2 regions of the Paenibacillus sp. GCM10023252 genome follow, and region 1 is predicted to be linked to the other one. Evidence: predicted binding sites of a transcription regulator. Region 1 holds the regulator's gene; the other holds the start of a gene.

Region 1 (11,482 bases):
TGCTCGATAAGGTGACTTCCCTTCGAATTGCAGAAGGACGCAAGCTGGATCGCATGAGCATCATCACGGACTTCCTGCTGGAGTGGGAGCAGCTCTATACGCTGCATCAGGATCAGGGCTTCTCCGTCATTGCCGCCCTATGGGAAGCCTTATCTTCGACCCTCAATACGCCTGCAAGATTAATTACACCGCAGGGCACCATAGAAGGGATCCCTATCGGGCTTGCAGCGAGCGGAGCCTTAATTGTCGAGCAGGCGAACGGCCATCGCGCAGAAGTGTTCTCAGCAGAGATGGGAGAGCCTCTTCCGTCCTCATAAGCCAGGTCACGGCCTTCGTTTACGTACCTCCATTTGTTTGTTATACTGGTAGGGAGTCAGGCGGTATCCGAATGCGTTCGGAGCTGCACTTGACCGTTGCTGCGAAGGCCGGCATACCGATTAAGCTGGCTAAGGACATGAATGACAGGCAAGATGGATGGCAATGCACCACTCTGCTCTGAGCCGTAGGGACCGAGACAGAAGGAAGCAGGCAATCGCAAGTAACGTTTCCTTTTTGGTTTGGGGACCTTTTGAGCGGCTGCTCTAAGGTTTTTTTTGTGCTTAATCCTATACCCACCAGAAGGGGATGACGGTATGAATCAACGAATAACGATTACGAAGCTGCGCAGAATGAAGGAAGAGCATCAGCCGATCTCGATGATTACGGCATATGATTATCCGTCAGCGAAGCTCGCAGAGGAAGCGGGAATTGATGTCTTGCTCGTAGGCGACTCGCTGGGCAATGTGGTGCTCGGCTATGATACGACAGTCCCTGTCACACTTGATGACATTATCTATCATACTAAGGCGGTAAGAAGAGGAGCAGAGCATACCTTCATCGTGGCGGATATGCCGTTCATGACCTACGGAATTGGCAGGGAATCGACGCTGAAGAATGCGGCTCGCATTATGCAAGAAGGCGGAGCGCAGGCGGTGAAGCTGGAAGGCGGCATCGACATGGTGGAGGATGTGTCTGCTCTTGTGCGAGCAGGAATACCAGTGATGGGGCATATTGGCCTTACTCCACAGTCGGTCCATCAGCTCGGGGGCTATAAGGTTCAGGGCAAGCTTGAACAGGAAGCCGAGCAGTTGATGAAGGATGCGAAGGCATTAGAGGAAGCAGGCGCATTCAGTATCGTCCTGGAGCTGGTTACTGAGCCGCTCGCTCGCGCCATTAGTGCTGAGCTGTCCATTCCAACCATCGGAATAGGGGCAGGCAGAGGCTGCGACGGTCAAGTGCTGGTGTATCATGACATTCTTCAATATTCCTCACCTTATATCAACAAGAGATTCGTTAAGACCTATGCAGACATCGGATCTGCCATTCGTACGGCGATTGGCTCCTATGTAGCAGATGTCAAGGGGGGCGTCTTCCCGGAAGAGAAGCACAGCTTCCCTATGGCAAGCGAGAAGTTGAATCAATTGTATGGCGGCAGCGCAGATCAACAGGTGCCGGCTCATACTGAGCAGCGAGAGGAGCCTAAGCCGCGTGATCCTGTGTCGAACCCTAACTGAATTAAGTGAACAGCTTACCAAGCTTAAGCATAACTGCTCCAATCGATCCAACGGATCCAATGGATCCGTCGGCTTCGTTCCAACGATGGGGTACCTCCATGAAGGTCACGCCAGTCTGCTAAGGCGGTCACGTGCTGAGAATGATATAAGTGTACTCAGCATCTTCGTCAACCCGCTGCAATTCGGTCCGAATGAAGATCTGGACCGCTATCCGCGGGATGAGAAGCGGGACCTCGCGCTTGCAGAGGAGTGCCAGGTAGATCTCGTCTTCCTTCCGTCCACGGAAGAGATGTATCCGAAGAAGCCGCTGACACGCGTACTTGTCAGCGGTCTAACAAGCAAGCTGTGCGGTGCTTCAAGGCCAGGGCACTTCGATGGAGTGGGAATGGTCGTCGGGAAGCTGTTCCATCTCATTGGACCGACAAGAGCCTACTTCGGAATGAAGGATGCCCAGCAGGTTGCAGTCATTCAGCAGATGGTCGACGATCTCAACTATCCGGTAGAGATCGTCCCTTGTCCGATTGTTCGTGAGCCGGACGGGCTTGCGCTTAGCTCAAGGAATGTGTACTTATCCGCAGAGGAACGTGCGGAGGCCGTCGTGCTGTCACAGACCTTGCAGGCTGCTGCTCAGTGGATTCAAGAAGACGGGATGACGGCAGAGGCCCTGCTCGAACGAGTCAGACAGCAGATTAGCAATGCCCATCATGCCGACATTGATTATGCAGAGCTGTACACCTATCCTTCCCTCGAAGAGGTGCCAGCTGCTGCTCCAATCTTATTGCAGAGCGATAAGCTAATACTGGCTCTGGCTGTTAAGTTCGGAAGCACACGGCTAATTGACAATCGATTATTGTATCCGAATGAGGTGATTAACCATGCTTAGAACGATGATGAAGTCGAAGCTACACCGAGCCACGGTGACGGAAGCGAACCTGAACTATGTCGGGAGCATCACAATTGATGAAGATCTGATGGAGGCAGCCGATCTGCTTGAGAATGAGAAGGTTCAGATCGTCAATAACAACAACGGCGCCAGATTCGAGACCTATGTCATTACTGGTGCTCGGGGTTCAGGCGTCATCTGCCTGAACGGCGCAGCAGCAAGGATGGTACAGCCTGGAGATCAAGTCATTATTATCTCCTATGCGGTCATGAATAACGAAGAGGCGAAGTCATACGAGCCTGTCGTTGTTATTCTGAATGAGCAGAACCGCCCGGTGCAGAAGCTGTCTCAGGAGATTCATGCAGCCATTCTGTAAGGTACTGAGCAGATTGTCATTCCTCCCTTATGGAACGACTGGGACGGAGTATATTAAGCCCCCCAGAGACAAAGAATGAGCAGTAACAACCCTCAATTCTTTGGTGAAGGCGGGATGCAGCAATGTTCCAGCACATGTTTGCCACTATGAACGACATGCTTCAGCACATTATCCAACATTATCCGTCGGCAACACCTGCGCAGAGAGAACAGTTCGAGGAACAGCTTGCGATGCTTAAGAAGGTAAGTGATTCCCTCATCGAGCAATGGCTGCAGCTGGAAGAGAAGTTCGCCATATTCAGGAATGAGCAAGAGGAAGCACCGCAGCAGTCTGTTGCTGCAGCGCTGGAGGAATCCGTATACGGGGCAGTTGGTGCCAGCCCAGCTCCCAAGGTCATATCCTCACCTAACAACAATAACAATACCAGTTACTCAGCGACAGACGGGGATGTGCCATTTGATACGAAGCGTGATCTTACACGCGGTCAAGGTTATTATCATCTGTTCATGTTCCAGCATGCCAGAGAGGATTTCCTCTCGGCTGTCACTCGAACGCCGGAGAACAATCTTGCACGGCTTTTTCTAGCCATGACGCACATGCATCTTCAGGAATGGAGTGAAGCGCAGCGCCACTTCCAACTGCTCATTGCACTCACAGAGCATCCGAAGTGGCAGGCGCTTGGACTCAATGCCTTAGGCTGTATTCAAGCCGTTCACCTGAATATGGAACAAGCAGAGCAGTTTTTTTTGAAAGCCCATCAAGCTTACCCTGCCTTCGCAGATCCCTTGTCTAATCTCAAGTGCTGCAAGGAAACTCCCGGAGAGCTGGCTCTATACTTCGGAAGCACGGAGCTAAGCTGTCTGTGAGAGGAATTAGATACGATGAAATTTGCAGTTCTGGACTTAGAGACGACGGGCCATACCGCCGCTGACTGCATGATACAAGTTGGTCTGGTGGTCATGAATGAGGAGCTTCAGGTGGAACGCACCTACTCCTCTTTTGTTCGTCCGGATAAGCTTATCCCCCCCTTCATTACACAGCTCACTGGTATAGATGACAGCATGGTTGCGGATGCCCCTACGTTGGATGAGGTGCTAGTCGAGCTAATTCCACTATTGGATGATGCCGTACTGGTCGCACATAATGTAGGCTTCGACGCTGGCTTCCTGAATCAAGCATTAGATCAATGCGGATATCATGCGTTCGCTGGACGCAGATTAGATACGATTGAGCTGCTTAGAATATTATATCCAACCATTACTTCCTATCAGCTTGGTGCTGTCTCCGAGCAATTCGGAGTTGCCCATGATCAGCATCATCGGGCGGACAGCGATGCTATGGCGACTGCCTTAATCTTCGCAGAGAGCGTCCGCAAGCTTCAAGAGCTGCCGCTGCTGACGCTGCAGCGAATCGCTATGCTGCTGGATGCCGGCTCCGATCTAGCTTGGTTCGTACAGGAGCAGCTGCTTCAGGTTGAGAGCCAGACTACGATTGATATGAATGCTTACCACTACTTCAACCAGTTCGCGCTCAAGGCTGGCGAATGGATGGATGAAGAGCCTTCCCTGCCTAGCGGAACCCCTTCACCAATAGAGTCGATGTCCTTCCAGCAATACTTGGAGGCGGTGACGAACAACTTCAAGGAGTTGTTCCCCACTTACGAAGAGAGGGAAGCACAATCGACGATGTTCCAAGAGGTGTTCGAATCGCTCGAGGCGGAACGTCACTTGTTAATTGAAGCGGGTACCGGAACAGGCAAGTCGCTAGGTTACCTGATTCCTTCACTGTACTATGGAATTCAACAGCAGAAGAAGGTAGTGGTCAGCACTCATACGATTAATCTGCAAGAGCAGCTCAGAGGAAGGGATCTGCCGCTGCTTCGATCGGTTCTGCCGTTCTCATTCCGAGCCTCTATCTTCAAGGGTAGAGGCAATTATCTCTGTCTGCGCAAGTTCGAGAGCAAGATCAACACCAGAGACATGAGCAGTCCGATGGAAGATACGCTCACCGCAGCTCAGATGGTCGTCTGGCTCGGAGAGACGGAGACGGGAGATCAAGAGGAGCTGAACTTCGGCAACAAGGGTGCAGACTTCTGGTCTACGGTAGCCAGCGATGCGGACTCCTGTCTCAACCGTTCCTGTCCTTGGTTCAAGCGCTGTTATTATCATCGAGCGAAGCATGAAGCGAACATCGCAGATGTCTGTATAACGAACCATTCCATGCTGTTCACTGATATTCGGGCAGATCATCGGCTGCTTCCTGCTTATGAACATCTAATTATAGACGAAGCCCATCATATGGAAGAGGTCGCAGGCAAGCATCTCGGCATGCAATTATCTTATTATTCCTTAAGCAGCACGATGACTCGTATGTACAAGGACTCACGCGCGGGCGTACTGTCTGCACTGCGCTTCAAGCTGCAAGATGAAGACGATGATCACCAAGCCTCATGGCTCGAGACGATTGATACCGTAGTTCCTATCCTTGGTGAGATTAAGGAACATTGGGATAAGCTGTTCGAGTTCCTGTACAGCTTCGCAGGAACCTCGGTTGAGGGCGGCACAGAGGGTGCAGCTCAGGCCGTATGCAGACTCAAGAAGGACCAACTGCCGAGCGGGTTCGAGTATGCGGTTACGGCAGAGGAGAATCTTCATGGAGACTTATCCAGAATCATTCGTATGCTGGACAAGATCTGTACAGATATTAAGGATCGGGTAGAGACGAATACCGTTCAGGGTCTCATCACGGACCTGAATGGTGCTGTACGGGATATGTCCCGCATTCGCGATGATGTGCGCAGCTTCATGAAGATGGATCAAGCTGCCGCTGTCTACTGGATTGAAGCGAATACGACCTACCGGCATCGGTCTGTTCACATCTATGCGGTTCCGGTCGATGTCAGCAGCCAGCTTCAGCAATACTTCTTCGATCAGAAGGACAGTATCATTATGACCTCGGCTACCCTATCGGTGCAGAAGTCATTCCAGTATGCATGCGAACAGCTGGGTCTGACCGGCATGGAGGAATCAGGGAGATTGAAGACGGTACAGCTGCCATCTCCGTTCAACTACAGAGAACAGGCGCTCGTCATGATCCCTCGTGACTTCCCGCAGCTGAAGGGCGCACATGTGGATGCTAAGTATGTTGAGCGACTAGTGGCCTCACTGGCTGAAGCAGCTGCGGAGACGAAGGGAAGAATGCTCGTGCTCTTCACTTCTTACCGCATGCTGCGGCAAGTATATGACCCGCTTAAGGAAGCGCTGGCGGCTGCTGATATAGGCGTGCTTGGCCAAGGAATTGACAGCAGCAATCGGACGAAGCTGACGAGACGCTTCACCCAGCAGCCGCAGTCGGTGCTGCTCGGCACGAGCTCCTTCTGGGAAGGGGTAGACCTTCCAGGTGATGTGCTTACCTGCCTGGCTATCGTCAGGCTTCCATTCCAGCCGCCTAACCATCCGTTAGCGGAAGCGAAGGCAGAGCTGCTGCAGCTGCAGAAGCAGAATCCGTTCATGAAGCTGTCGATCCCCCAAGCGGTAATTCGCTTCAAGCAAGGCTTCGGGCGATTGGTGCGAACGACCTCTGACCGAGGCATTGTGCTTATCTATGATACAAGGGTCATCGATACGTATTACGGGAAGCACTTTCTATATTCCCTGCCTGGACCGAAGATTGAGCATATGCATCTGGATCAGATGGTGCCTCGTATGAGAGAATGGTTGAAGCAGGAATAGGAGGGCAAGCGGATGAAGCAAGTGAAGATATCAGAAGCCGTCGTCAGAAGGCTGCCCATCTATCTGCAAGTTCTAGGCGAGCTAAGCAAGCGTGAGGTGCAGACGGTGTCCTCTCAGGAGCTCGGAATCAAGCTGGATCTCAATCCCGCACAGATCCGCAAGGACTTAGCTTACTTCGGCGACTTCGGCCGGAAGGGCATAGGGTATGACGTCAGCTACTTGATTGAGAAAATACGACAGATCCTGAAGCTGGATCAGCAATTGAATGTCGGTCTAGTCGGTGCCGGCAACTTGGGACACGCCTTGTGCAATTACAACACCTATTCCAAGGACAACATGAAAATAACGGCCGTATTCGATGCTCATCCGAGCAAGGTCGGTACGAAGATTAATTCCATGACGGTACTGTCTATGGACAATCTGGTTGAGACGGTGAAGGAGCATAACATCCGCATCGGTATTATTACAGTACCGGCAGCGGAAGCTCAGAACGTTGCGAATAAGTTCGTGGAAGCAGGAGTCGAGGGCATACTGAACTTCGCTCCTGCCATTCTTCGAGTGCCCGACGAAGTGCGGGTTCATCATGCTGATTTTACGAAGGAATTGTTAAGCCTGGCCTATTATCTAGAACGCGAACGGGAGAGGGAACGGTCTAATGAGTCAATTGTGGATTGAGAACGGAACCTTCATCACGATGGATGAAGACGTGCCGGTGTTAACCGGACATATGGTCATCACGGATGACAAGATTACATATATCGGCGAGGCAGCTCCTGCCCCGGTACAGCTCCAGCAGGATGTCACACGGCTAGATGGGACTAAGCTCGCCTTCCTGCCTGGTCTGATTAATACGCATGGCCACGCAGCGATGACACTGCTAAGAGGCTACTCCGACGATCAGAATCTTCAAGTGTGGCTCGAAGAGAAGATGTGGCCGATGGAAGGCAAGTATGTCGATCACGACACGCGAAGCGGCACCTCGCTCGCTATTGTGGAGATGCTGAAGAGCGGTACGACGGCGTTCGTGGATATGTATGATCGGATGGATGAAGTGGCGCAGATGGTAGACAGCTCTGGCATGCGCGGCGTGCTGACTCGCGGAGTCATCGGGCTCTGTCCCGAAGAGGTGCAGCAAGCGAAGCTGAAGGAAGCCATTGCCTTCGCACGCGATTGGAACGGCAAGGGAGACGGGCGAATTACGACGATGATCTCGCCTCATGCCCCGTACACTTGCCCGCCGGATTATATAGAGAAGTTCGTTCAGGCAGCACATGAATATAATCTGCCGATGCATACACATATGTCGGAATCCATCGCAGAGGTGGAGCAGAACGTGAGAGATTACGGCTGTCGCCCGGTGGAGCACTTGGACAGACTTGGCGTATTCACACGTCCGGCCTTGGTCGCTCACGCGGTGCACCTCACTGAGGGTGAGATCGAGCTGCTGGCTGCCCGCGGAGTAGCGGTATCGCATAATCCGATCTCCAACCTGAAGCTGGCAAGCGGCATAGCCAGAGTTCCAGACCTGCTCAGAGCCGGAGTGACGGTAGCCCTAGGCACGGACAGCGCAGCGAGCAACAATAATCTGAATCTGTTCGAGGAGATTCGAATGGCCGCTCTTCTTCACAAGGGAATCTCAGGAGACCCAACAGCAATTCCGGCTATTGAGGCGCTTCGAATGGGGACGGTATATGGGGCGAGAGCGATCTGGCAGGAGCAGGCACTAGGCCAGCTGAAGGTCGGCATGAAGGCTGACTTCATCGCCATCGACACGGAGAAGCCTCATTATTATCCGAAGACCGATATCATCTCCCATCTGGTCTATTCCGGTTCAGGGCAAGATGTGAAGCATGTATGGGTAGATGGCAAGCAGCTGGTTAAGAATGGACAGTGCACGACACTCGATGAGGAGAAGATTCGTTACGAAGCACAGGCTTCCTTCGAACGACTGTTGAAGAGCTGATGCGGGCCGTTCGGAGAAAACGTCCTCCATTCCTCACCGCTAAGCGAATAGGCTGGCTATCCGGGCTTGTGGTTGCAGGCGTTCTCCTTGCTCTCTTCTTCCTGTTCAGATCCGCTCAAGCTCCAGATTGGGAGCAGCAGGAGCAGGCTGAGAAGGCTGCTGCAGAAGCCGCTCAGCTAACCAAGGTAACGAGTGCGTACAAGCATATCTGGGATGGGGTCGTCTGGACGATTGAAGGGGAGACCGCGGAGGGCGTGAAGCTGATTGTATGGGTGCCCGAAGAAGGGGAGCCTCAGTGGCTGCAAGCCTCTCAGGTTATTCCGAAGAGTCAGGTTCGAAGGAGTCTGCTTCAGTCGAAGCCAGATGCAGAGATTATTCGAATTGAGCTCGGTCTGCTGAACGGAGAGAAGATCTGGGAGATCTATTATTCCCGGCAAGAGGACATGACGAAGCATTATTATGACTTCTATAGAGTGACAGACGGCTCTTATATAACGACCTACAAGCTGACCGGCAGGTTCGGCACATAACCGTAACACTTTCCTGTTTTTACACCCCCTTCATGATTCCATATATGATATACTCTCTTATATCGAAGTTGATAGACGATAGTATACATGAATGGATATAAGGGGGTTATTCCACATGATGACGAAGCTACGGATTATGCCTATTCTTATCTCTGCCGCAGCCGCGGCTCTTGTCTTGTTCGGCGGTTGGCTGATCTATCATCAGGTGGCGGTGAAGGCGCCTCTCGAAGGCGTTGTCAACAAGCTTCCGGGCGTCGTATCCTCGGAACAGCCGCAATTCAAGCCTGACCTCGTTACGGTAAGCCTGCTCTTGGATGATAATGCGAACTTGCATGATATATATAGCCGGATTATGAAGGAAGGCAGCGGCTCCATTGGGGACCGTGAGCTGCAGCTTGATATTAAGAACAAGCCGGATCAGCGCTTGGAGAAGATGTGGTCTTCCATTCTGTTCGAGGTTGCTGAAGCGATGGAGACTCAGACGTATTCCAATATCCCTGCTGCCATGTCTCAGCTCATGAAGGACCACCCTGATGTGCAGGCGACTACAGATATGGATGATAGCAATGTGTATATCACTATGAAGAGCCAAGGTGCAGCGAAGTATGTCGTATTGCCGCGCACTCCAGCACGAATGGAGGCTTGGTCTAATGCTTAAGTATTACCGAGAGATAGCGATTGGGGTTGTTCCCGTCCTCTTGCTGTTCCTGCTGCTTCGAGGGGTGAACATCGTTCCCTTCATACTCATCTCCCTCTTCGCAGCTGCCTTCCTGTATACAGCGAAGGGCGGCAGAGGCAATCTGACTGCTGCTGCAGGCAAGCGTTCCCGCAGAGCTAATCTTCCCGCACCGCTCTCCTTCGAGCAGATTGGCGGTCAAGAGCGAGCGAAGCAAGAGCTGATTGAGTCGCTCGACTTCCTTGTGAAGCAGGAGGAGATTGCGAAGCTGGGCATTCGGCCGATGAAGGGGATACTGCTTACCGGACCTCCGGGCACAGGGAAGACGCTGCTGGCTAAGGCAGCAGCGCACTATACGGATTCCGTCTATATGGCGGCATCCGGCAGTGAGTTCGTTGAGATGTATGTCGGCGTTGGCGCAGGCCGCGTCCGCGACCTGTTCAAGGACGCGAGGCAGAAGGCTGAGAAGGAAGGCAAGAGCAGCGCGGTCATCTTCATTGATGAGATTGACGTCATTGGCGGTAAGCGTGACGGCGGCCAGCATCGAGAGTATGATCAGACGCTGAACCAGCTGCTCACCGAGATGGACGGCATTCATACATCCGAGTCTCCTCGCATCCTGCTCATGGCGGCGACGAACCGTAAGGAGATGCTCGACAGCGCCCTTACCCGCCCAGGCAGATTCGACCGCCATATTGGGGTGGATCTGCCGGACAAGAAGGGTCGTCACCATATCCTAGCCATCCATGCGAAGAACAAGCCGCTGGCTGAGGGTATTAACCTGGAGAAGATTGCAGAGGAATCATTCGGCTTCTCCGGTGCACAGCTCGAGAGTGTCATGAACGAAGCGGCTATCTATGCGATGAGAGAACAGAGCGCTGCTATTCAGCAGTCCCATCTGTCTATGGCCATCGACAAGGTCATGATGGGGGAGAAGACGGACCGTGAATCGACGAAGGAAGAGCGGGAGCGGGTAGCTCTACATGAGCTCGGCCATGCGATAACGGCAGAGCTTGTTAATCCGGGCAGTGTATCTCAGGTTGCACTATCTCCTAGAGGTCAAGCGCTTGGCTATGTTCGTCACAATCCTCAGGAGGACCGGTATCTGTATACTCGGGAATTCCTGAACAATCAGATTATGGTTGCGCTGGGCGGAGCTGCAGCTGAAGAGCTGTTCTACGGTGACCGCAGCACAGGCTCCCGCGGTGACTTCGATACCGCAATGAGCATCGTTCGCACAATGGTGGAGAGCGGATTAACGGAGCTAGGTATTATTGATAATCATATGATGACGCCAGACAGCTGGGCGAAGGTGAACAAGAGCATTCTGGATGAGCTGATGCTCCGTACGAAGGGGCTCCTTCAAGCACAGCGTGACGTGTTCCTGCGGTCATTGGATATATTGGTGAAGGAAGAGACGCTCAGCGGTGAGCAGTTCCGCAAGCTGATCTCAGAGGCTGGATCGCTCCAGAGTGTCTAATAACGTTTTCATTTTAACAATTTTAAGGCGGACCATGCGTCCGCCTTCTATTTTTGTCTGAATTAGTTATAATAAGAAGGCATAGATAGATTAGAGAGAATGGTTCTCATTCACGCATCGATGACGATGCAGTTGGAAGCAGGCACCTAGGAGGAAACTGAAGTGACAGTAAGGAATGTAGGAGTTATCGGAGTTGGCACGATGGGACAAGGGATAGCTGAGATGCTGGCATCCAAGGGTCTCGACGTATACTTAATTGAGCTCTCAACCGAGAAGCTGAGTTCAGGCAA
Region 2 (11,482 bases), on a different contig from region 1:
AGCTAAGGTGAAGGAGCTCGGAGAGATCTTGAGCCGGGACTTCGAAGGGCGTAATCCGCTCGTGATCTGCGTCCTTAAGGGCGCATTCATCTTCATGTCCGATCTGGTTAAGGAGATGAATATCAAGCTGGAGCTTGACTTCATGGCGGTATCGAGCTACGGGGCTTCGACCAAGTCGTCAGGCGTCGTGAAGATCATTAAGGATCTGGATGTCTCCGTGGAAGGCCGGGATGTCCTCATTGTCGAGGATATCATCGACAGCGGGCTGACGCTCAGCTATCTGATTGATGTGCTGGAGCGCCGCAATGCGAAGTCGGTTACGGTTGTCACCTTGTTCGACAAGCCTGCACGCCGCACCGTCGATCTGGAGGCGGATTATACAGGCTTCACCCTTCCGGATGCCTTCGTCGTAGGCTATGGCCTCGACTATGCAGAGAAGTATCGCAACCTTCCGCTTATCGGTGTGCTCAAGCCGGAAGTTTACGAATAAATTTGATTAAGCGATTCACCCTTGCATGTCCCGCTCGTCACAGGAGGTTCTATTGTGATGGAAAGTCATGCTATGGTAAAATATTTTAAGCGTCTTGAGAGGAGGTAGGGGATGAATCGGATCATCCGCAATACTGGTTTTTATTTGATCATCTTTTTGGTGACCGTCGGGATCGTTCAATTTATTAGCAACCAGAATGACACCACCGTAGGCATTCGCTATGATCAGCTTCGACAGGCTATCAGTGACGACAACGTAGCTAAGCTTACGATGAAGTACGATGGTCAGACTTATTGGGTCACAGGTAAATATAGAAAAGCTCCTGCTGATGCGGAGAGCGATCAATTCGTATCAAGAGTTCCTCTCGAAGCCGGCGAGGATTTGAAGGATGCGGGGGAGAAGTACAAGTTCGAGTTTGAAGCGAAGAAGATGGATACGCCTAGCATTTGGCTGACGTTCCTTACTTCCATCATTCCTTTTGTGATTATTTTCATCCTGTTCTTCTTCCTTATGAATCAAGCCCAGGGCGGCGGCGGCAAGGTCATGAACTTCGGCAAGAGCCGTGCGCGTCTGTACAATGAAGAGAAGAAGCGCATCACGTTCGAGGATGTTGCGGGGGCAGACGAAGAGAAGCAGGAGCTGGTGGAGGTCGTTGACTTCCTGAAGGATCCGCGCAAGTTCAACCTGGTTGGCGCACGTATTCCGAAGGGCGTCCTGCTCGTCGGTCCTCCAGGTACAGGTAAGACGTTGCTGGCCAGAGCCGTTGCAGGCGAAGCCGGCGTGCCGTTCTTCTCCATCTCCGGTTCGGACTTCGTCGAGATGTTCGTCGGTGTCGGCGCATCCCGTGTCCGTGACTTGTTCGAGAATGCGAAGAAGAACGCGCCATGTATCATCTTCATCGATGAGATCGATGCCGTAGGCCGTCAGCGTGGAGCTGGACTCGGCGGCGGACATGATGAGCGCGAGCAGACGCTGAACCAATTGCTCGTAGAGATGGATGGCTTCGGTGCGAATGAGGGAATCATCATCGTTGCTGCAACGAACCGTCCGGATATTCTCGATCCTGCCTTGCTTCGACCGGGCCGCTTCGACCGTCAGATTACGGTCGACCGTCCAGATGTGAAGGGCCGCGAAGCGGTACTGAAGGTACACGCTCGCAACAAGCCGCTCGACAAGGATGTCCGTCTGGACATTATTGCGAAGCGCACAACAGGCTTCACCGGTGCGGATCTGGAGAACTTGCTGAATGAAGCAGCCCTCCTGGCAGCCCGTCGCAACAAGAAGGACATCGCGATGAATGAAGTGGACGAAGCGATTGACCGCGTTATCGTTGGTACGCAGAAGAAGAGCCGCGTCATCTCCGATCGCGAGAAGCGTATCGTCGCTTATCACGAAGCAGGACACACCATTGCCGGTTACTTCCTGGAGCATGCCGACATGGTTCACAAGGTGACGATTATCCCGCGCGGCCGTGCCGGCGGATATGTCATTATGCTTCCGAAGGAAGACCGTATGCTCGTCACGAAGCAAGAGCTTCTCGATAAGGTTACGGGATTGCTTGGCGGACGCGTTGCCGAGGAGCTGTTCATCGGTGAGATCGGCACTGGCGCATACAGCGACTTCAAGCAAGCGACTTCCATCGTACGCAGCATGATTATGGAGTACGGGATGAGCGACAAGCTTGGACCGATGCAGTTCGGCAGCTCCTCCCAAGGTCAAGTGTTCCTGGGCCGTGATATCGGACATGAGCAGAATTACTCGGACGCGATTGCCTACGAGATTGACCAAGAGATGCAGAACTTCATCACGCAATGTTATGACCGTGCGAAGACTCTCCTTAGTGAGAAGAGCAAGGAGATGCATCTCATTGCGAACACGCTGCTAGAGGTTGAGACGCTCGAGCTGGAGCAGATTAAGCGACTGATCGAGACGGGTTCACTGGATGGCAAGCTGCCTGAGGGCAGTTCCGCTCCTGAGGGTGAATCGACGGCTGATCCAATTGTAGACACGGTTGGCGGCGTCAAGGTTCGCATTCAGACTCGTGAAGGCGAGATCGAACCTCCTGCTCTTGATGAGAACAAGGGTGAAGGCTCAGACGACCCGAATAAACAATAACAACATTGGGCATGAACATATTTCAACTTAAGAAGCTATCCCGACCCACTTTTTGTGGCGGGATAGCTTTTTTCACGCATTATGGGGAGATTATGGGGAATAATAGGGATTGAGCGATGAGATCCTTGGATTTATGCTAAGGAAGGGCTTGAACAATGTTCGGGAATAGCCGATAATAGGGATGTTACGGCTTCATTAACTACCCTTAAGTGGGGTAATATTCTTTGTTTTATGGCCAGAATCTTACATTTAAGTTACATCGTGAACATCAATGAGTTGTTGACTGCCATGAATTCGATGGAACACGTCACCTTTCCTGACACAATTTCATTGACGTTTGAACTTTTGTAATTATAATGGTGTAGTAACAGCCGTGAAGAGCAGAGACTATGTACACGTACGATGAGGCAGCAGCTATTCCGGGCAGGACCAATAATAAGAGCAGGGGAGAGATCGCAATGAAGAAACAACTTAGCTGGACATTAGTACTCGTCCTAGTGCTGACGCTTGTCCTATCCGCATGCGGCGCGAAGAACAATGAGGACGGCAAGAACAACAATACCGGCGGCAACGCAGGCAATGAGGCATCACCATCACCAGATGCTCCGAAGTCGGATCTCAAGATTGGTATGGTTACAGATGTAGGCGGCGTGAATGACAAGTCGTTCAACCAGAGCGCATGGGAAGCTCTTCAGCAAGTGAAGAAGGATACCGGCGCAGAGGTCAAATACTTAGAATCCAAGGGCGATGCAGACTTAGAGCCTAACCTGAATCAATTCGTACGTGATAAGTATGACCTGACTTGGGGAATCGGCTTCCTATTCTCCGAAGCGATGGCTAAGGTTGCGAAGGATAACCCGGACGCGAAGCTTGCTATCATCGACAACGTGGTAGAGGCGCCTAACGTAGCTTCCGTTACATTCGCGGAGCATGAAGGTTCTTACCTGGTAGGCGTGGTAGCTGGCCTGATGACGAAGACGAACAAGATTGGCTTCGTTGGCGGCATGAAGATTCCGGTCATTACGAAGTTCGAAGCAGGCTTCGTAGCTGGCGTGAAGGCAGTTAAGCCTGATGCTAAGGTATCCATTAACTACACAGGCGACTTCGGTAAGCCTGACCTGGGTAAGGCAGCTGCTGCAACGATGTACAATGACGGTGTGGACATTATCTTCCACGCTTCCGGCGCAACAGGCAACGGCGTATTCAATGAAGCGCAGGAACGTGTGAAGTCCGGCAAGAAGGTATGGGTTATCGGCGTCGATAAGGACCAATCCCTGGAGTTCGGTGATGAAGTGACACTGACTTCGATGACGAAGGGTGTTAAGGCCGCTGTTGAGAAGATCTCCAAGGATCTTGTTGATGGCAAGTGGGCAGGAGGTTCCGTTCAAGAGCTGGGTCTGAAGGATGATGCGGTTGGTCTTCCAGAGACTTCTACGAAGAACGTGCCTGCTGACGTACTGACTAAGGTGGAAGAGTACAAGGCGAAGATCGTATCCGGCGAGATCAAGGTCCCAACTGAGCCTGGCAAATAACACTTGCATAGACGGCTCGGAACTCGATCTTGAGGTAAGGCAGATTGATTATCCGACAAGACCGGCTTAGGGGCCGGTCTTGTCCTGTTTTATGAATTCATAGGTAAGTATTTAGTCACCGGATCCTATCGGGGAGATGATGAGAATGGACCAGAGCATACCAGCTGTTGAGCTGAAGGGTATTACGAAGCGATTCCCTGGCCTCGTCGCCAATGACTCCATTAATTTTGAACTGCGCCGCGGTGAGATTCATGCACTGCTGGGCGAGAACGGCGCTGGCAAGTCCACGCTAATGAATATTCTATTCGGATTGTATCAGCCCGATGAAGGCGAGATTGTTGTGAACGGTGTTCCTACTGTCATTGATGGCGCTTCCACAGCAATTGATCTTGGCATTGGCATGGTTCATCAGCACTTCAAGCTCGTAGAGCCCTTCACAGTGGCTGAGAATATCGTGCTTGGCAATGAGCCTCGTAACGGAATTGCGATTAGCTACAAGCAAGCGAATGATAAGGTTCGGAGCATCTCCGAGCGCTATGGTCTGAGAGTAGATCCGCAGGTGCGGATTCAAGATATAACCGTTGGGATGCAGCAGCGCGTCGAGATTCTGAAGACGCTGTATCGCGGTGCCGACATCCTCATCTTCGATGAGCCGACGGCCGTGCTCACCGTTCAGGAGATTGAAGAGCTGATTGAGATTCTTCGCAGCTTGGCTGCGGAAGGCAAGTCCATCATCCTCATCACGCACAAGCTGAAGGAGATTATGACCATTGCGGATCGAGTGACCGTTATTCGCCGAGGCAAGGTCATCCGTACGGTGCTGAAGGCAGAGACGAATGAGAAGGAGCTCGCTTCCCTCATGGTCGGTAGAGAAGTGAACTTCCAAGTGTCGAAGACGAAGAGCACGCCGGGCGACGTAGTCCTGTCGGTCAATCATCTTCAGATGAAGGGTGAGCAGGGTAAGTCGATCCTGAACGGCGTCGAATTCCAGATTCGTGCGGGTGAGATCCTTGGTATTGCGGGAGTAGACGGCAACGGCCAGAGCGAGCTTGTACAAGCGATTACGGGAATGCGCAGCCTGCAAGGCGGAGTTGTGCAGCTGAACGGAAGAGACGTCACGAATCGCTCCCCGCGTGAGATCTCCGTAGCTGGAGTTGGTCATATTCCAGAGGATCGACACAAGCACGGCCTCGTCCTAGACTTCTCTCTGAGCGAGAATATGATTCTCGGCAGCTACTTCGAGCCGGAATTCGGACGCGGCCTATTCCTCGACTTCAAGGCGATGAATACACTTGCGAGCAAGCTGGTGGATGAGTTCGATGTGCGTACCTCTGGTATCGGTGTGCAGGCAAGGGCATTATCCGGAGGGAATCAGCAGAAGGCTATCATTGCTCGCGAACTATGGCAAGATCCAGACCTTCTAATCGCAGTTCAGCCTACACGCGGCCTTGATATCGGAGCGATTGAATATGTGCACAAGCGTCTCGTGGAAGCCAGGAATAATGGCAAGGCCATCCTGCTGATCTCCTTCGAGCTGGACGAGCTCTATGCCCTCTCTGATCGGATTGCTGTTATGTATGAAGGCAGACTGATGGGCGAAGTGGACGCGGATGTTCGAGACGATGAGCAGCTAGGCCTGATGATGGCAGGAAATACGGTAGAGGAAGGACGAGTGTCATGAACACAGGCGGTAAGGTATTCAACAAGTCTTCGATTCTCGTCCCGCTCACAGCCATTATATTAGGCTTGATTACTGGGGCCATTGTCATGCTGGCCGGCGGTTATGATCCGATCTTGGCGTACTCTTCACTGTTCGGCAAGCTGTTCGAGCAGCCTTATGATCGGGCGGAAGCTGTCCGCGCGATTACTCCCCTTATTTTCACCGGTCTCGCCATCGCCTTCGCCTTCCGTACGGGGTTGTTCAACATTGGGGCAGAGGGACAATTCGTCATGGGGATGACAGGGGCTACTATAATCGGGGTCTCCATCGATGGATTGCCTTGGATCATTCATGCCCCGCTTGCCGTCATTGTCGGAGCGGTGTTCGGCGGCCTATGGGCTGCGATTGCCGGCTGGCTGAAGGCTGCTAGAGGCGTGAATGAAGTCATCTCGGGCATTATGCTGAACTGGATTGCGCTATTCCTGGCGAACTTCTTAATGGCCAGATTCTTCGTCATGCCGAACCAACAGAAGACGGAGACGGTTCCGGGCTCGGCATCCATGGCCATCGGCTGGTTATCCGAACTGATGGACAATGCTCGCGTTCACTGGGGAACACTCGTAGCTGTTATCTGTGTAGTCGTGTTCTTCATCATCCTGTGGAAAACAAAGCTAGGCTACGAGCTGCGTGCGGTCGGCCACAATCCAGACGCGGCTCATTATGCAGGTATGAACGTCAATCGTACTCTCATGAAGTCTATGTTCATTAGCGGTGTGTTCGCTGGTCTGGGCGGAGCATTCGAGATTCTAGGGGTATTCGGCTACCAGACCGTAATGGCAGGCCTTCCGGGCTACGGCTTCGATGGCATCGCGGTTGCTCTGCTGGGAGGCAATACGCCAATCGGTGTCCTGCTGGGTGCGGTGCTCTTCGGAGGATTAAGCTACGGTTCAGCAGGAATGAGCTTCGGGGCAGAGGTGCCTCCGGAGATCGTGCGGATCGTGATCGGCTCGGTAGTCTTCTTCGTAGCGGCACACGGTATCGTGAAGTTCCTATTGAAGCCGTTCATGGCACGTCGAGCAGATAAGCGGAAGGAGGCAGCTTAACATGGAGATACTTGGACAACTCATTAATACGACGCTGGTCTTCTCGGCTGCTCTTATCTTCACCGCTCTCGGCGGCTTATTCTCGGAACGCTCAGGGGTGATTAACATCGGACTGGAAGGTCTGATGGTCGTGGGCGCATTCTCCGCGGCAGTCGTGACCGATTATTCCATTCGTGCAGGCTACGGAGGCGCATCGCCATGGATTGGATTCCTGGCGGCTCTGATCTTCGGTATTCTATTCTCCTTGCTCCATGCGGTATCGACCATTACGTTCCGAGCGGACCAGACGGTCGTCGGCGTCGTCATTAATATACTTGCTCTCGGCTTCTCCATCTACTTGACCAAGAGCTTGTATGAAGGCTCCGGCCAGACGCCTACACTTGAGGAGACGTTCCACAAGTGGCATATTCCGGGCTTGTCTGATATCCCCTTGCTCGGGGAAGCGATCTTCACCGCCCATCCAACGACGTATATCGTCATTCTGCTAACTATAGTAAGTTACTATGTGTTGTACAGAACTCCGTTCGGCCTGCGCCTCCGCTCCGTCGGAGAGCATCCGAGCGCAGCCGATACGGTTGGAATTAACGTCAATCGCTATCGCTACATCGGTGTGATGATATCTGGTGCGCTTGCCGGTCTTGGCGGGGCAACGATTACGCTCACGACGACCAGCAACTTCGCGCACAACACGATCTCCGGCCAAGGCTTCATCGCGATTGCTGCCTTGATCTTCGGCAAGTGGAATCCGATTGGTGTAGCTGGAGCGGCAATCTTCTTCGGCTTCGCACAGGCGCTGCGCAACTTTGCTCAATTGTATGAGTGGTCGCAGAGCATTCCGACCGAATTCTTCTACATGCTGCCGTACTTGCTCACCTTGATTGTCCTTGCTGCAGCCGTAGGACGCTCCACGGCGCCGAAGGCGCTCGGTCAGCCCTACGACCCAGCCAAGCGGTAGCCTTATTAGTATTGGAACAGCCCTGCAGACCTGTGTGAATGACATATGGACTGCAGGGCTTGTTTTTTTATAACAAGTGCCGCTGGCATCGTATATCCGTTGTTGACAGGTTCCTTAAGCGAGTGTAAATTAAATCTTAATCAAATGAATTTATCCCTTTTGGTTTACACTATAGGCAACGACTCTATAAGTTTGTGCATGATTTCACAATGTCACCTGCTTACATCAGTCTGCGCCCCATTCGGAATGGGCACTTCACCTAGAAGCCCCCATCCCTCATAAGAGGAGAGGATTACCTGTGGAAGCATTAGCACTGGAACGCAAGGCAGAACAGAACAGGGAATTGCGTGAACGGCTGCTGCAATTGAAGCAAGAGCGTAATGCCATCATATTAGCTCATTATTATCAGCGTGATGAGATTCAAGAGGTTGCCGACTTCCGCGGTGACTCGTTCCTGCTCGCCCAGAAGGCAGCGGAGACCGATGCCGATGTCATTGTATTCTGTGGCGTTCACTTCATGGGCGAGAGTGCGAAGATCCTCGCGCCGAACAAGACGGTCATTATCCCGGACGAGCGGGCTGGCTGTCCTATGGCGGATATGGTCAATGTAGACGGCCTTCGCAAGCTGAAGGCCCAGCACCCGAATGCCAAGGTCGTGACCTACATTAACTCCTCTGCAGAGATTAAGGCGGAGACCGATATATGCTGTACGTCCGCCAATGCTGTGAAGGTCGTTAACTCGGTCGAGGGCGATGAGGTCATCTGGGTACCGGACAAGAATCTCGGCCATTATGTCCAGCAGCATACGGACAAGAAGATGATTATATGGGAAGGCTACTGCAACACTCATGACATGCTCACCGTCAAGGATGTTGAAGAGATGAAGGCCAAGTACCCGAATGCTCAGTTCGTCGTTCATCCAGAGTGCCGACCTGAAGTGGTAGAGCTCGGAGACTTCGTCGGAAGCACAACCGCTATCATTAAGTATTGCAAGGAATCAGACGTTCAGGAATTCATCGTAGGCACAGAGGATGGAACCGGTTACCAGCTTCGTCTGGACAGCCCGAACAAGACGTTCCACTTCGCCTCGAAGTATCTGGTCTGCCCCAATATGAAGGTCAACAACTTGAAGAAGCTGGTCCGCTGCTTGGAGACGATGCAGCCGCAGATCTACGTTCCGGAGCAAGTGGCGGAGCAAGCACGATTGTCCTTGGAGCGCATGCTGCTAGTTAAGTAGCCTGCGCTACTCCCATCTCTATGGAGGAGCAGCCATGATTCCAAGATATTTGGTTGACGTATCGCTGGATGAACTTCCAGTCATAACAACAGACGTGATTGTCATCGGGGCCGGCATTGCCGGTCTTTTTACCGCTATACGGGCAAGTGAGACAGGCTCTGTCCTCATGATTACGAAGAAGTCACTGCTCGACAGCAATACTCGCTATGCGCAGGGCGGCATCGCGGCCGTCATCTCCGAGGACGACTCACCCGCCTATCACAGGCAGGATACGCTAATCGCAGGAGCCGGACTCTGTTCGGATGAAGCGGTGAATATTCTTGTCCACGAAGGAACGAAGGGGGTCAAGGACCTCGTTAAAATGGGTACGCAGTTCGATCAGGAGAACGGGGAGTTCGCTCTGACGAAGGAAGGGGCGCATAGCCAGCGCCGCATTCTGCATGCCAATGGGGATGCTACAGGCTATGAGATCGTCCGTGCGCTCTCCGAGAAGGCAATGGAGAATCCGGCTATTGAAGTATGGGATGATCACTTCGTCATTGACCTCATTACGGATGATGGCGAATGTGTGGGGGCACTCGTGCAGAAGCCGGACGGATCCCGGTTATTCGTCCGAGGCAAGGCAACGGTACTATGCTCTGGCGGGGCCGGACAGCTGTATCGCTATACGACGAATCCCGAAGTGGCAACTGGAGACGGCATAGCCATGGCCTATCGCGCTGGCGCCTACATACAGGATGTGGAGTTCTTCCAATTCCATCCTACCTCACTCTGCTACCCAGGGGCGCCGCGCTTCCTGATCTCCGAAGCGGTTCGCGGGGAGGGCGCTGTCCTTCGCAACATTCGCGGGGAGCGCTTCATGGAGCGCTACCATCACCAGCTGGAGCTCGCCCCGCGCGATGTGGTGGCAAGGGCAATTGTGAGCGAGATGGAGGAGACGAAGTCCACCTTCGTCTATATTGACGTCACCCATGAGTCTGCCGATATGGTGAAGCATCGGTTCCCGAACATCTATGAGTACTGTCTGAGCTATGGTCTCGATCTGACGACCGATTGGATTCCGGTTGCACCGGCGGCTCATTATATGATGGGCGGAGTGAAGACCGACTTGAATGGAGAGACCAATATTAAGCGATTGTTCGCTTGCGGCGAAGTGTCTTCAACCGGTGTACATGGAGCGAACAGGCTCGCCAGCAATTCCTTGTCCGAAGCGATTGTATTCGGCCGCCGCATCATCAAGCGCATTCAAGAGCTGGACGGTCATTACGGTAGCATTCATGTCGAATACAAGCAGGAGCGCAGCGGCGTTCCGATGCAGGCTGTCGTTGAGAAGCGGCTGAAGCTGCAGAAGATTATGGTTCGCTATGCTGGCCTGCGGCGTGACGCGAAGGGGCTGGCCAAGGGGCTGGAGGAGCTGAAGCGCCAGCTGCCCATCTACCAGTCTGAGCTGACGAAGCGTGAGGAATATGAATTCGCTAATCTGCTTACGTGCGCCATGCTGACGACGGAAGCCGCTCTGCAGCGGGAAGAGAGCCGGGGGGCTCATTACCGGGAGGATTTTCCCGAACGGGATGACCTTCTCTGGCGCAAGCATACGGTGCTTCATCGGGAATACGGCTTAACAGAGGAGCGGATTGAGCATGATTGAATTACTCTCAGGCAGCTACAATGAGACACTGCGCGAGCAGATCAAGAGCTGGCTGGCAGAGGATATCGGGAGCGGAGACATCACGACAGCTTCAACGATTCCAGCGGGATCGTTGTCCAAGGCTGTTATTCATATGAAGGACAGCGGGGTAGTTGCCGGAATGCCGGTGGCGCAGCTTGTCTTCGAGATTGTAGATCCATCCCTTGAGTTCGAGGCGAAGGTGAGCGATGGCGACTCCGTGACTCACGGGACGATCATTGCAACGGTGGAAGGGAGTACGCACAGCTTGCTGACCGGGGAGAGGCTTGCCCTGAACCTGCTGCAGCGGCTGTCCGGTATTGCGACCAAGACCCAGAGCTTCGTTAAGGCGCTGGATGGACTGCCAACCCGACTAGTCGATACTCGCAAGACGACTCCAGGACATCGGATGCTGGAGAAGTACGCGGTTCGTGTCGGTGGCGGACATAATCATCGCTTCGGCTTATATGATGCGGTAATGATCAAGGACAACCATATCAAGGGTGCTGGTGGAATTCGTGCGGCCGTCGAAGCCTCGCGCAGAGTTATTCCACATACGATGAAGATTGAAGTAGAGACGGAATCGCTGGAGCAGGTAGAGGAAGCGCTGGCAAGCGGAGCAGATATTATTATGCTGGACAACATGGACACACAGCTCATGAAGCAAGCCGTAATGCTTATTAAGGAGAGATCTCCTCATGTCGTGGTCGAGGCATCCGGCGGC

What was found. The regulator Rex, encoded in region 1, represses fermentation and respiration genes when NADH is low (regulators of the CRP and FNR family bind a similar motif). The targets are predictions, from matches to a motif close to TTGTGAAATATTTCACAA.
Region 2: a site for Rex is predicted at 8,048-8,065, ahead of nadA (quinolinate synthase NadA). Genes of this name have one in related genera too.

What each region holds. Positions count from the first base shown of each region.
Region 1 covers NZ_JBHSHW010000021.1:295,781-307,262, forward strand. Annotated here, with positions in the region: gene ACFO9Q_RS12430 (biotin--[acetyl-CoA-carboxylase] ligase) at 1-317, shown strand, start outside; gene panB (3-methyl-2-oxobutanoate hydroxymethyltransferase) at 633-1,553, shown strand; gene panC (pantoate--beta-alanine ligase) at 1,528-2,436, shown strand; gene panD (aspartate 1-decarboxylase) at 2,429-2,812, shown strand; gene ACFO9Q_RS12450 (hypothetical protein) at 2,935-3,678, shown strand; gene dinG (ATP-dependent DNA helicase DinG) at 3,694-6,543, shown strand; gene ACFO9Q_RS12460 (redox-sensing transcriptional repressor Rex) at 6,556-7,218, shown strand; gene ACFO9Q_RS12465 (amidohydrolase) at 7,199-8,506, shown strand; gene ACFO9Q_RS12470 (DUF5590 domain-containing protein) at 8,506-9,036, shown strand; gene ACFO9Q_RS12475 (hypothetical protein) at 9,152-9,694, shown strand; gene ACFO9Q_RS12480 (AAA family ATPase) at 9,687-11,192, shown strand; gene ACFO9Q_RS12485 (3-hydroxyacyl-CoA dehydrogenase family protein) at 11,355-11,482, shown strand, end outside.
Region 2 covers NZ_JBHSHW010000018.1:69,976-81,457, forward strand. Annotated here, with positions in the region: gene hpt (hypoxanthine phosphoribosyltransferase) at 1-490, shown strand, start outside; gene ftsH (ATP-dependent zinc metalloprotease FtsH) at 602-2,605, shown strand; gene ACFO9Q_RS10570 (BMP family lipoprotein) at 3,064-4,137, shown strand; gene ACFO9Q_RS10575 (ABC transporter ATP-binding protein) at 4,283-5,818, shown strand; gene ACFO9Q_RS10580 (ABC transporter permease) at 5,815-6,900, shown strand; gene ACFO9Q_RS10585 (ABC transporter permease) at 6,902-7,855, shown strand; gene nadA (quinolinate synthase NadA) at 8,154-9,092, shown strand; gene nadB (L-aspartate oxidase) at 9,127-10,740, shown strand; gene nadC (carboxylating nicotinate-nucleotide diphosphorylase) at 10,733-11,482, shown strand, end outside.